One region of the Marinobacterium sp. xm-m-383 genome, then DNA from elsewhere that is predicted to be linked to it. Evidence: predicted binding sites of a transcription regulator. Region 1 holds the regulator's gene; each other region holds the start of a gene.
What was found. Region 1 encodes FNR, which switches genes on or off when oxygen is low (the NO sensors DNR and NnrR bind a similar motif). Its sites were predicted from a motif close to TTGATNTANATCAA; they were not measured.
Positions count from the first base shown of each region.

Region 1 (4,249 bases):
TTAAAAGCTGTTACGAGCCGATTTAATCGCTTCATCGATGTAGTAACCGTAGAACTCTGGCGTGTTCACACCGACGATCTTTTTAGCGCGAGTCTCGCCCTTTGCATCGACAAATAGAATGGTCGGGGTGAAGCGTCCACCCAAGCTCTTAGCGACCTGTTCTGCCGAGCCCGTTGAGCCATCAAAGTTGATGACGGGAGTAGGGTTGCTCAGATCCAGTACCTGAATAGGGGGTGCATCGTTCGTTTGTAAAAGAGGTTTTAGGAAGTCCTCTTTGACGGTAACACAGAAGGCACAACCATCCTGAGAGACCAACAGAACAATCACTTCATTTGGGTTCGCTTTACCAAGCGACTGAAGATCTGTGGCTGTCTTAAGTGTTACCTCGGCTTGGGCGCTTATCATAAGGCCCAAGCTGAGAAGAAGTGCACTACAGGTTTTCGATAAAATCGACCGCATATTCCACCGCCTCGTCGGCAAACAGATCTAAGAAGAAGTGATCCGCATCCTCAACGACTACTAGTTCAATGTTCTCTTTGTCGATACTTTCCATCTTTTCAGGAAGATCTGCAACCACGGTATCCAAGCTGCCTGCGATGACCAGAGTAGGGATGTTAGTCTCTTTTAACACGGTGGGTGTGTCGTACTCAGGGTAGTTACCGTAGTAGCTTAGGACCGCTTCAGCTGACGCACCGCTGTTCTCACAGTAGATGATGCTGATGCCATCGATCATCGCCTTAGGATCCATTCCCTTAGCTTTTTCTAGAATCGGCTCGATAGGCGTTTCATAGCGTTTGCCATAACCCTCTATGGTCTTAGTGTAGTCCCAAGTTGCAGGTGCTAATAGAACTTGGCCTTTGATCTTATCTTGGTTAGCTGCAGCAAACTGAGCCGTCTGGTTGCCGCCACGCGAGTGACCCATTACCCAACGATCGCCTGCGCCTTGTCCATCTAGCCAGGTTTGCCATGCATCCATTTCAGCCAGTGCTTGCTGCATGGTGTGTTGAGCCGGAAGGGTACAGTCGTACATCGCTGATTCGCGGTTATCTAGGCCGTAACTCAGGTTGATGGCTAGAGTAGAGATGCCGTAATCGACCATCTGTTCCTGCACGTAGCTGATGATCTCCATCTCGTTGTGAGCCAGGGTGCCGTGCGTCAGCATCAGTACACCGTCTGCCAGGGATTTATCAGCCGTCAGTTCAAGGTTGCCGTTCAGTGTTAAACCCTCAAACGGTATCTGAACCTGTTCAGCCTGTGCAGTTGCAGCCATGAGTGATGCAGCGAGTAGGGTGGTCGATAGTCGAAGCATTTAAAACTCCATTAAACTTAAAATTTTTATCGTTAATAGGTATAAAAAAACCGAGGTGGCTAAACCTCGGTTTCTATTAGAGACCGTCGTAGGCCAGTAAACAGTATACGGGGACGCCGGTGTCTTGGATTTTTTGTGATCCGTTAAGGTCTGGCAGGTCAATCAGCGCTGCCACCTCAACAACGCTAGCCCCTAGACCGTTGATCAGTGTGCAGGCCGCCAGTGCTGTGCCCCCAGTGGCAATAAGGTCATCGATCAATACCACTTTGTCGCCAGCGGTAACGGCATCCTTCTGAATCTCCACGGAGGCTGTGCCGTACTCTAGCGTATAGTCTTGGTGAATCGTTTCACCGGGCAACTTGCCTTTTTTACGAACCAAAATCAGAGGCTTGTTCAGCTGGTGCGCAATAATCGCACCAAATAGAAAACCTCGAGCATCGATACAGGCTATGTGGGTAATATCCATCTGCATGTAACGATCAATAAAGGCGTTTGCGACCATGCGAGAGGCACGTGGATCTTGAAAAATCGGCGTAATATCACGGAACAGAATGCCAGGCTCTGGCCAATCTGGAATAGAGCGGACAACCGATTTTACATAGTGCTCGTCGTAAGACATTAAAGATCCTTATTTAACCGTGGTGTTGATTGCACTCTGGGCTAGGTGCTTCACCTGCCGCATCCAGCAGCGCTGCTTGATCAAGAATTTCCAGCTCTTTACCTTCAACACGAATCAGCTCTTGTGAAGAGAAGCGTGTAAAGATTCGACTGACCGTCTCGACCGCTAGGCCAAGGTAGTTGCCTATTTCGTTACGTGACATCGAAAGTCGGAAGGATTGTGCAGAGTAGCCACGCAGGGCATAACGTTGCGACAGCTTGAAAATAAAGGTTGCGATACGTTGTTCCGCCGTCTTTTTAGAGAGCAGCATCATCATCTGTTGGTCATCGCTGATCTCGTGGCTCATAGAGCGCATCACAGAACGACGCAGCTCTGGCATTTGACCTGCCAGATCGTCCAAGCGTGAGAAAGGGATCTCACAGACAGTGGTCGTCTCAAGCATCTTAGCCGACATTGGGTAGCTGCCTGAATCGAATCCGGCTAGGCCAACCAGTTCACCTGGGAAGTAGAAACCGTTGATCTGCTCTTCTCCCTCAGGGTTTACAGAGTAAGTTTTTAACGACCCCGCACGAATGGCGAACAGTGACGTGAACTCTTCACCCTGTCTAAACAGGAAGTCGCCCTTGTGAAGTGGTTTGCTCTTATCAACGATATCGTCGAGGCGAAGCGCCTCTTCGTCGTTTAGAGAGACAGGCAAGCAGAGTGTACTCAAGCTGCAGGTGTTACAGCTTACCTGGCCGATGCTGGCGAGTTTGATGTTTTTGGTGTCAGACATAACTGCTCCTTAGTTGCCTGACAGTATATCCAAAAGCGCTTTATTGACCCAAGTCAATTTAGATAAAAAAGTGGACTTTTTAACGGTCCACTTTTAGTTAAATTTACTGTGCAAAATCGGATTAGATGATTTTAGAAAATCGCTGTTCTGAGTGATCGATATAGGCATCAAAGGTCATGCAGATTCGACGAATCAACAAACGCCCAGCGGCGGTGACATCCATTCCATCCTCTCTTAAATGAATCAGGCCATCCTGTGCCATCGGCTCAAGCAGTTTTAATTCGTTAGCAAAATACTCTTTAAAGTCGATATTGAGCGCTTTGGATTGATCGGCAAAATCGAGTTGGAAGTCACAGATCAGGCGGGTAATCACCGCTCTGCGAATTTTGTCATCCTCATTGAGGCAGTACTCTTTGGTTAATGCTGAGCCCTGAGATTCAATATCCTGAGTGTAGCGCTCAATGTTAGGGCTGTTCTGTAGGTAGTAATCGCCAATCTGACTAATAGATGAGACGCCTAAACCAATTAGGTCACACTGTGAGTGAGTGGTATAGCCCTGGAAGTTACGGTGCAGCGTTCCATCATCTTGGTGTTGTGTCAGTGTGTCGTCTGGCAGAGCAAAGTGATCCATACCAATGTTGCGGTAGCCCGCTGCCGTCAGATTCTCAATACTTTGATGGTGAATCGCAAGTTTAGTGAGCGCGTCGGGTAACTCATCGGCATTGATGCGACGCTGCGGTTTGAAACGCTCGGGTAGGTGAGCATAGTTAAATACCGAGAGACGATCGGGTCGTAGCTCTAGAATTCGGTCCAAGGTCTCGGCAAAGCTCTCTTCAGTTTGCAGCGGCAAGCCATAGATTAGATCGACATTGATTGAGCGAAAGCCCAGTTCACGCGCCTCTTTAAGAAGGTCCGTTGTCATCTCTAGAGATTGCACGCGGTTTACCTTGATTTGAACCGCTTCGTTAACATCCTGAACCCCTATGCTGATGCGGTTGAAACCTAATTCACGCAGCAGTTTTAAGCGGCCAGGTGTCATCTCACGAGGGTCGATCTCGATGGCGTAGTCACCCTGATCATCATCACGCAGTTTGAAGGCCTCTTTTAGTGCCTGCATTAAGCGAGCGGTCTGCTCATCATCGATGAAGGTGGGTGTACCACCACCCCAGTGAAGCTGATCCACTTGAACGTCACTGCCCAGTTCAGCGCTGCGCAGTTTAATCTCTTTTAACAGCGTCTGAAGGTAGGGTTCTGCGCGGGAACGATCTTTTGTGACCACTTTGTTGCATCCACAGTAGTAGCAGACGTGTGCACAGAAGGGGATGTGAATATAGAGTGATAAAGGCTTACGACTGTCGCGCTCACTGATCGCTTTAGAGAGCGTTTTGACACTGTCTGGAGTGTCAGTAAATTGCAGTGCGGTTGGGTAAGAGGTGTAGCGTGGACCTGCTAAATCATAACGGCGAATCAGGTCGGTATCCCACTGGATGTTGGTCTGTTGCAGCACAGTAATATTCCTTAATCATCAGATTTAAGAATATTAGGC
Region 1 is NZ_WBYT01000001.1:246,131-250,379, forward strand. It holds gene XMM383_RS01185 (thioredoxin fold domain-containing protein) at 1-405, opposite strand; gene XMM383_RS01190 (alpha/beta hydrolase) at 431-1,309, opposite strand; gene XMM383_RS01195 (adenine phosphoribosyltransferase) at 1,386-1,928, opposite strand; gene fnr (fumarate/nitrate reduction transcriptional regulator Fnr) at 1,942-2,703, opposite strand; gene hemN (oxygen-independent coproporphyrinogen III oxidase) at 2,825-4,210, opposite strand.

Region 2 (4,249 bases), 380 kb from region 1:
GCGGACGCCAAAACACACTAACCCTTGATGGTGGTGACCTATGGCAGGGATCGGGTACTTCACTGTGGACACGTGGTGTCGACATGGTTGAGGCATCTAACATTCTTGGCATCGACGTTATGGTTGGTCACTGGGAGTTCACCTACCGTGAAGAGGAAGTTCTTTCGAACGTTGCTCTGTTCAAAGGTGACTTCATCGGTCAGAACGTTAAAGTACTAGAAGACTCACTGTTTGGTGATGAGTACTACGAAATGGTTGAGCGTTTCGATGGCCGTGGTCTGTACGACGAAGATACGGGTCATGCGTTCCAGCCATACGTGATTAAAGAGATCAACGGCAAGCGTATCGCTGTAGTAGGCCAAGCCTTCCCACGTACCTCAAACGCCAACCCTAAAGAGTTCTTCCCAGACTGGTCTTTCGGTCTTCGTGAACCAGAGATGATCGAGCTTGTTCAGCAGATCCGTGAAGAGGAGCAGCCAGACGCGGTTGTTCTTGTATCGCACAACGGTATGGACGTCGACATCAAGATGGCTGAACGTGTTCCTGGCCTGAATGCTGTATTCGGCGGTCACACTCACGATGGTGTTCCACAACCGATCAAAGTTAAGAACGTTGACGGTGGCGAATGTTGGGTAACCAACGCAGGTTCAAACGGTAAGTTTGTCGGCTGTATGGACTTCTCGATCGAAGATGGCCAGATCACCAACATGACTTACAAACAGCTACCTGTTATCTCTGATTGGCTTGAAGCTGACGGTGAGATGGAAGCGTACATCAACCAGATGCGCCAAGGTCGTTACGATGAGAACATCATCGAAGCGCGTAACAAGAAGTGGCAGAACAACCCAATCCGTGTCGGCAAAACCTTCGAAGAGATTCTTCAAGAGAAACTGGCTAAAGCGGATCGTACTCTTTACCGTCGCGGTAACTTCATGGGCACTTGGGACCAAGTTATCTGTAACGCACTTCGTTGGGAGTACAAGGCAGACATCGCACTATCAGCCGGCGTTCGTTGGGGTACCACTACTCTAGAGGGTGAGTGGATCACAATGGAAGATGTCATGAGCCAGTGTGCAACAACCTACTCTGAAACTTACGTTCAAGAGATGACTGGTAAAGCGATCAAAGAGATGCTTGAAGGCGTTGCCGACAACCTATTCGATCCAGATCCATACCTACAATCAGGTGGCGACATGGTTCGCGTGGGTGGTCTTGACTACACCATCGATCCAACCAAACCACTTGGCCAGCGTATCTCTGAAGTACGCCTAGACAACGGTGAAGTGATTGCTGATGACAAGAACTACAGCGTCTCTGGTTGGGCAACTGTTAACCGCACACCAGAGGGTCGACTACTCTGGGATATCATTGCTGACTACCTAAAAGCAGAACGCGATGAGAACATGGTGATCAAACTACCTAAGGTGAACAACCCTAAAGTGGTGGGTGTCTCTGACAACCCAGGTTTCGCTGACTACCCAGGTGATTGGGCATAACAGCCTACCCCATTAAAAAAACCCGCCTAGTGCGGGTTTTTTATTGCTATGAGAAACCTGGACAAATAGCAGTTCAGAATATCGCGACCTTTTTAAGATCGCTCCAACAAAAAATTGAAGCAAAAAAAACCCGCCTAAAAAGACGGGTAACGTTCAAGCAACGAAAGGACAATGAAAAGGGTTAACCCTGAAGCATTTTGAAAAGCTCATCTTTCAGTTCAAGACGACGCTTTTTAAGTTCCTCTTCACGACTGGTCGTGGTCGGTTCAACTTCAGCTGCAGCAAGCTCAGCCTGCTTAGTAATTTCGTGGTACTCATCAAACAGACGAGAGAAGTGGTTGTTTGATGTTTTAAGCTCATGAATACGTTCGCGGTACTCTGGAAGTTCATGAACTAGATCGTGGTGTTCTCCGATCATTTTTTACTCCTAATTCCATACAGTGTTGATGGTTCTAATATGCCCTACTCTTCTCCATCGTCCATTGATTGAAATCAATTAAAACGAATCTCTCTGAACAATGGACTTAACAGACGTTTACCTGTACCTTTTTCGATCCTTTTTTGGCGATCAACTACACTTTTAAGATTATGGAAACTCTTTCACTCCAACCTCGCGATTTTGCAAACGGTGACGTTCAACTGCCAGGCTCAAAAAGCCTATCAAACCGAATTCTTCTTCTAGCTGCACTGGCGGAAGGTGAAACCAAGGTAACCAACCTGCTAGACAGCGCAGACGTTACCCACATGCTGAATGCACTAAAAACGTTGGGTGTCTCTTATGAGCTAGCTGATGATCGTCGCTCGTGCGTTGTCACCGGTGTGGCAGGTCCTTTCAAGCAGCAAAGTGCTGAGATGTTCCTGGGCAACGCCGGTACTGCAATGCGCCCACTAACCGCCGCACTGTGCCTTGGTTTAGGTGAGTTCACACTGACCGGTGAACCTCGCATGTACGAGCGTCCTATCGAGGACTTGGTTGATGCTCTGCGTCAAATTGGCGCTGATATTGAGTACCTAAAAGATGAAGGCTACCCGCCACTAAAGATTAACGCTCAACAGCTAAAAGGCGGACGAGTATCGATTCGAGGCAACATCTCGAGCCAATTCTTGACTGCGCTACTGATGGCCGCTCCAATGGCACAGCAGGATCTAGAGATCGTTGTCGATGGCGAGCTGGTCTCTAAGCCTTACATCGATATCACCCTGCACTCGATGAAGCTGTTTGGTGTTGAGGTCGAGAACAACAACTACCAGAGCTTTGTCGTTAGAGCCGGACAGACTTACCAGTCGCCCGGTGAAGTGATGGTTGAAGGTGATGCCTCATCAGCCTCCTACTTCCTAGCTGCAGCGGCTATTGCTGGCGGAACGATTCGCGTCTACGGCGTCGGTTCTGAATCGGTACAAGGCGACAAAGCCTTCGCTGAAGTGCTCGGTAAGATGGGTGCTAAGGTCACTTATGGCCCAACTTGGGTAGAGGTCTCTAAAGGCGAACTGAACGGTGTAGACCTGGATCTGAACGCCATTCCCGATGCTGCAATGACGATTGCCACAACCGCCCTGTTCGCAAAAGGCCCTACAGCCATTCGTAATGTCTACAACTGGCGCGTCAAAGAGACCGATCGCCTAGCCGCAATGGCAACCGAACTGCGTAAAGTGGGTGCGGAAGTGGTGGAAGGTGAAGATTTCATCGAGATTACACCACCAGCCGAAATCCAGAGCGCCGCGATCGATACCTACGATGATCACCGCATGGCCATGTGCTTCTCACTCGCATCATTCGGCAACAGCGAGATCATCATCAATGACCCGGGCTGTACCAGCAAAACCTTCCCAGAGTATTTTGATCTGTTTGCTGAGGTTACGAAGTAACCTGCCCTTTAGGTGGTGACTGGCTTTCAGCCTGTCACCTCTACTTTAAAACATTCTACTCGCCTAAAGGCGGCCAGCCTTACTTTTTGGTCAGCAAAAAGTAAGCAAAAACTGACCACGCTCACTCGGCCTGCGGCACGCTCCGTTCAATGATTTTTCACTGAAGTCCAATAGGACACTGCAAACCGTTAATTGCTCCTGCATTAACGGAATACATGCCTTCCATGGCAATAAGTCGGCTCCTGCCTCCGTTGCAGACTTCGGCCATCCCGGCCTCAGCCGATTGAACTCTTAACCGTAAAAAATCATCGTACTCACTCTCGATCGGACGTGGACGACTGGCACGGGATTTGAATCTGGCACATTGTTGGAGCGGTCTAGAAAAGGCCGCGATAGGTCTTAATGTGAATTTAGCTATTAGCACCGGTGTCTGGCTTTAGCCTGACATCCACTTTCCCAGCGATTTCCAGAAAGGTAGTAAAGCTAACCTGCGGATGACAGGCTGAAGGCCTGTCACCGAAACACTACTTATCGTGCATTGAACCACCCATACACTTGGGGCTGTCTGGAACTAAACCAGACTTTTCGGCCCACTCTGCTTGGGTGTATAGATGCATTGAGAGTGCATGAATGGGGTTTTGCATAAGGTCTGACAGCAGACCAAAAATGGTTTGATGGCGCTGAATTAGGCGCTTACCTTCAAAATCATCGCTAACGGCGACGAGCTTGAAGTGAGTATCCAAACGGTTACCACCGTGCATGTGGCTTTCGTTCTCTAACTCCATGTGAACTAGATTAAGGCCTTCATTGAGCAGGGTTTGGATCTGATCTTCTACTGACACCTTACTGATCCCCTTTCGCTGTTGATTCGGTTTTCACTTCAGCGA
Region 2 is NZ_WBYT01000001.1:628,954-633,202, forward strand. It holds gene XMM383_RS02985 (5'-nucleotidase C-terminal domain-containing protein) at 1-1,496, shown strand, start outside; gene XMM383_RS02990 (YdcH family protein) at 1,678-1,914, opposite strand; gene aroA (3-phosphoshikimate 1-carboxyvinyltransferase) at 2,085-3,362, shown strand; gene XMM383_RS03000 (BolA family protein) at 3,887-4,204, opposite strand; gene XMM383_RS03005 (DUF3422 family protein) at 4,206-4,249, opposite strand, start outside.
Region 2: a site for FNR is predicted at 1,979-1,992, ahead of XMM383_RS02990 (YdcH family protein). Genes of this name have one in related genera too.

Region 3 (4,249 bases), on a different contig from region 1:
GTGTCCGTTTTACCCAATACAGGGATCATCATAGCAGTACCCAAATCCATGCCGTCTGCAATGGCAAAACCAATCAGCAGTACACCAACCAGCAGCCACCAAACAAGTCGAAGCGTTTCGTAATCAAACATCATTAAGCTCCTTGAGTCGCTGTGTTCTGTTCAAAGTGGTAACGGCCAGTCTGCAAGGCGCTTGGGCCTTTGCGGATGTATTTCACCATCAGGTAGATCTCGATGACCAAGAACAGAGTGTAGAGTCCAATAAAGCCCGCCAAGCTCATCCACAGATCCGTCTCAGTTAGGTGAGAGGTTGCGACATAGGTCGGAAGAATTTCACCGATCGCCCAAGGTTGACGGCCAAATTCAGCAACGAACCAACCCATCTCACTGGCAATCCAAGGAAGCGGTAGAGAGAGCAGTGCGAACCACTGCAACCAACGTGTCTGGTAAGCCTTACGCTTAGCGGTGTAGTAGAAGGCTAGGACAAATAGAAGCAGCATCGTAAAGCCTGCACCGACCATGACACGGAAGGTCCAGAACATCGGAGCCACCTGTGGAATGGTGTCCCGAGCCGCCAGTTTGATCTGCTCTTCGGTCGCGTCAACAACCGCCTGCGTGTAACGCTTCAACAGCAGACCGTAGCCCAGATCAACGCTGACTTTAGAGAACGCAGCACGATTTTCAGGAGTGTCTTCACCGTTACGCAGTTTCTCTAGAAGGCCATAAGCGACAATGCCGTTGCGAATGCGATCTTCAGCATGAGCCACTAGATCTTTAATACCGGTAACCTCCTCATCCAAGGAGCGGGTTGCAATTAGACCCAAGGCGCCCGGAATTTTCAGAGCGTAGTCAGTTGTCATGGTCTCTTCATTGGGAAGGCCGACAACGGTAAAGGCTGCAGGTGCTGGGTGTGTATCCCACTCCGCCTCGATCGCTGCCAATTTAACCTTCTGCACTTCGCCCACTTCGTAGCCAGATTCGTCACCTAACACGATGACAGAGATCGCAGAGGCTAAACCGAAGGCTGAAGCGATCGCGAATGAACGACGTGCAAATGGAATGTCACGGTTACGCAGCATGAAGTAGCTGCTGACGGCTAGAACGAAGATAGCGCCCGTTACATAACCTGCAGAGACAGTGTGAACAAACTTAACCTGCGCCACTGGGTTTAGCAGGACTTCCGCGAAGCTGTCCATCTCCATGCGCATGGTTTCAAAGTTGAAGTAGGCCCCAACAGGGTTCTGCATCCAACCGTTGGCGATCAAAATCCACAACGCAGAGAAGTTAGAGCCCAGTGCGACCAACCAGGTCACAGCAAGGTGCTGTACCTTGCTCAGGCGATCCCAACCGAAGAAGAACAGGCCGATCATAGTGGATTCAAGGAAGAAGGCTACCAGACCTTCAATCGCCAGCGGTGCACCAAAGACGTCGCCCACGTAGTGCGAGTAGTAGGCCCAGTTGGTTCCAAATTGGAACTCCATGGTCAAACCGGTGGTCACACCTAGCGCGAAGTTAATACCGAACAACTTACCCCAGAATTTGGTCATATCGCGGTAGATCTGCTTGCCGGTCATGACATAGACAGATTCCATGATGGCCAGCAGGAAGGATAGACCGAGGGTCAGTGGTACAAATAGAAAGTGATACATCGCGGTAATAGCAAACTGCCAACGCGATAGTTCCACAACCGATTCTGAAATCATCGGGGATGCCTCCAGTAGACAAATTAAGCACAAAAATTATGTGCACTGCACAAAGTTTCAGAATTGTAATCGGTTATATAGTCAAAAGTAATTGATATATATCTAAAGTCTTAACGATAAATGCTCACGACTAGTTGAGAAAATCTCAACCTTGGCAGCGGTTAGAGGGGCAGATGTTGACCGATTTTATGATCAGAACGCAGGGATCGCCGATCTTGAGGTTTAGATTGTTAAGGGAGCGTTTGGTGATGTGTGTTGAGACGATATCTGTTGCAATGCACACGTTAATAAGTACATCACTCGATGAAGTCGTTTCAATGGATTCAACCCTTCCGGAAACCTGATTCAAGGCAGAGATGCCTGCCACTTTTGCGGTCGATAGGATTAGATCGTTCGCGACCAGTTCAAGGCAGACCGCTGAACCTATGGGTGCATCAAGGGTCGGCACATAGAGTGTTTCGCTGGCCACTTGAAGCTCGGACAGTCCATCGGGGTGTTGTGCCACTAACTGGGTTGTCAGTGTCGACTTGATCGCACGATTGGCGGTTCGCGCGACCTTGCTGTTGGCCATCACCTCTCGCGCAGGCCCTTGAGTCACAATGCGGCCCTGCTCCAGTGCGATGACATGGTCAGCCAGCTCTAATACCTCTTCGGGTGAGTGGGTTACGTAGAGCATAGGAATACCCAATTCCCGGTTTAATTTTTTGAAGTAGGGGAGTAGCTCCGCTTTTCGGGCGCCATCGAGTGCTGCAAGGGGTTCATCGGCCAGAATAAGATCTGGTGCGCTTAATAACGCACGACCAATCGCAACACGCTGTTTTTCACCACCAGAGAGTGAATTTGGCGTTCGCCTAAGTAGGGGTTTTATACCTAAAAGTTCGACGATCTGGTAAAAATCGACGCTTTTGTCGACCTTATTGAAGCGTTTCGCGTAATTTAGATTCTGCTCTACTGTCAGATGTGGAAAGAGTCGGCTCTCTTGAAAAATGTAGCCAATGTTGCGTTGATAGGGCTTTAAGCTCGTGTTTGAAGCGCTATCAAATAACACCCGATCGGACAGAGTGACGCGGCCTTGGCTGTTGCTTTGCAAGCCGGCTATCGCATTGATTGTGGTGGTTTTCCCTGAACCTGACTCGCCAAATAGAACCGTGATGCCACTGGGGGCTTCAAAGGCTATATCAAGCGAGAAGTTTGGCATCGACTGCTGCAAAGTGACTGACAGTGTCATGACTGCAACCTCCGGCTCATACGACGTGACAGCCATTCAGAGGCAAGAAGTGCACTCATCGCAATGATAATAGAGATGATCACCAGTTTGGTCGCAGAGCTTTCACCACCGGGTACCTGAAGAAACGCATAGATAGCCGAAGGGAGTGTCTGAGTCTGACCTGGAATATTCGATACAAAGGTGATGGTGGCTCCAAACTCACCCATCGCTTTGGCAAAGCCCAGAACGGAGCCGGCGATCACACCAGGAAGCATTAAAGGTAGGGTGATGGTGATAAACACCCAGCGCCTTGAGGCACCCAGGGTTGCGGCCGCTTCCTCTAATTTAGGATCAATGGCTTCAATGGAGAGACGAATAGCGCGAACCAGTAATGGAAAAGCCATGATGGCTGCTGCTAATGCGGCACCGCTCCAGCGGAAAGCAAACTCAATTCCCCACTCAGCAAGGAATGATCCGACAGGCGTGCGTTTTCCGAAGGTCATTAACAGCAGATAACCCGTTACAACGGGCGGTAAGATCAAGGGTAGATGGACAATTCCGTTGAGAAGCTGTTTCCCTGCAAACTCCTTTTTCGCCAGAAGATAGGCAACGCCAATGGCCACAGGCAGGCTAAGCAGTGTTGCCCAAAAAGCTACCTTAATTGATAGGAGAACTGCCGCCCACTCGTTGGGGCCTAGCCAATCAGTCACGTTGTTGCGAATCCATTAAAAAGCCGTTGCGCTCTAGTATCGCCCTAGACTGCTCTGAGCGCAAAAACTCTAAAAATGCCGCGGTTGATTTATCACTCTCTGTAACAGCCGCAACCGGATATAGAATTCTGTCATGGGACTCTGTAGGGAAGGTGGCAGCTATTGAGACCTTGGGTTCAGCCACCGCATCCGAGTGATAGACGATCCCTAAAGGTGCTTCACCTGAAGCAACTAATGCAAGTGCAGACCGCACATTGTCTGATTGAGCGACTTGCTGCTTAAGGGGGTCCCAAAGATCAAAATAAGTAAGTGCTTGCTTACCGTAAATGCCAGCAGGTACAGATTCCACAAGACCCATGGCCAGGTATTCATTGTCCAGCCAATCGAGCAGTTCTTGCGACCTGGTGAGGGTGAGTTTTGCGTCTGGAGTATGACTTATCAGTACCAACTGATTACTGGCAAGGTTGAAGCGAGTCGGTTCATTAATTAGCGCCCTATCAGATAGGTAATCCATCCAGGCAGTGTTGGCAGAGATGAAAATATCGGCTGGTGCGCCCATCTCTATTTGACGTGCTAAGGTGGCAGACCCCGCATAAGAGACAACAATCGAGTCTGAATGGTCTGCCTCGT
Region 3 is NZ_WBYT01000002.1:246,089-250,337, forward strand. It holds gene cydB (cytochrome d ubiquinol oxidase subunit II) at 1-131, opposite strand, end outside; gene XMM383_RS04860 (cytochrome ubiquinol oxidase subunit I) at 134-1,702, opposite strand; gene modC (molybdenum ABC transporter ATP-binding protein) at 1,848-2,930, opposite strand; gene modB (molybdate ABC transporter permease subunit) at 2,927-3,619, opposite strand; gene modA (molybdate ABC transporter substrate-binding protein) at 3,612-4,249, opposite strand, start outside.
Region 3: a site for FNR is predicted at 1,794-1,807, ahead of XMM383_RS04860 (cytochrome ubiquinol oxidase subunit I). Genes of this name have one in related genera too.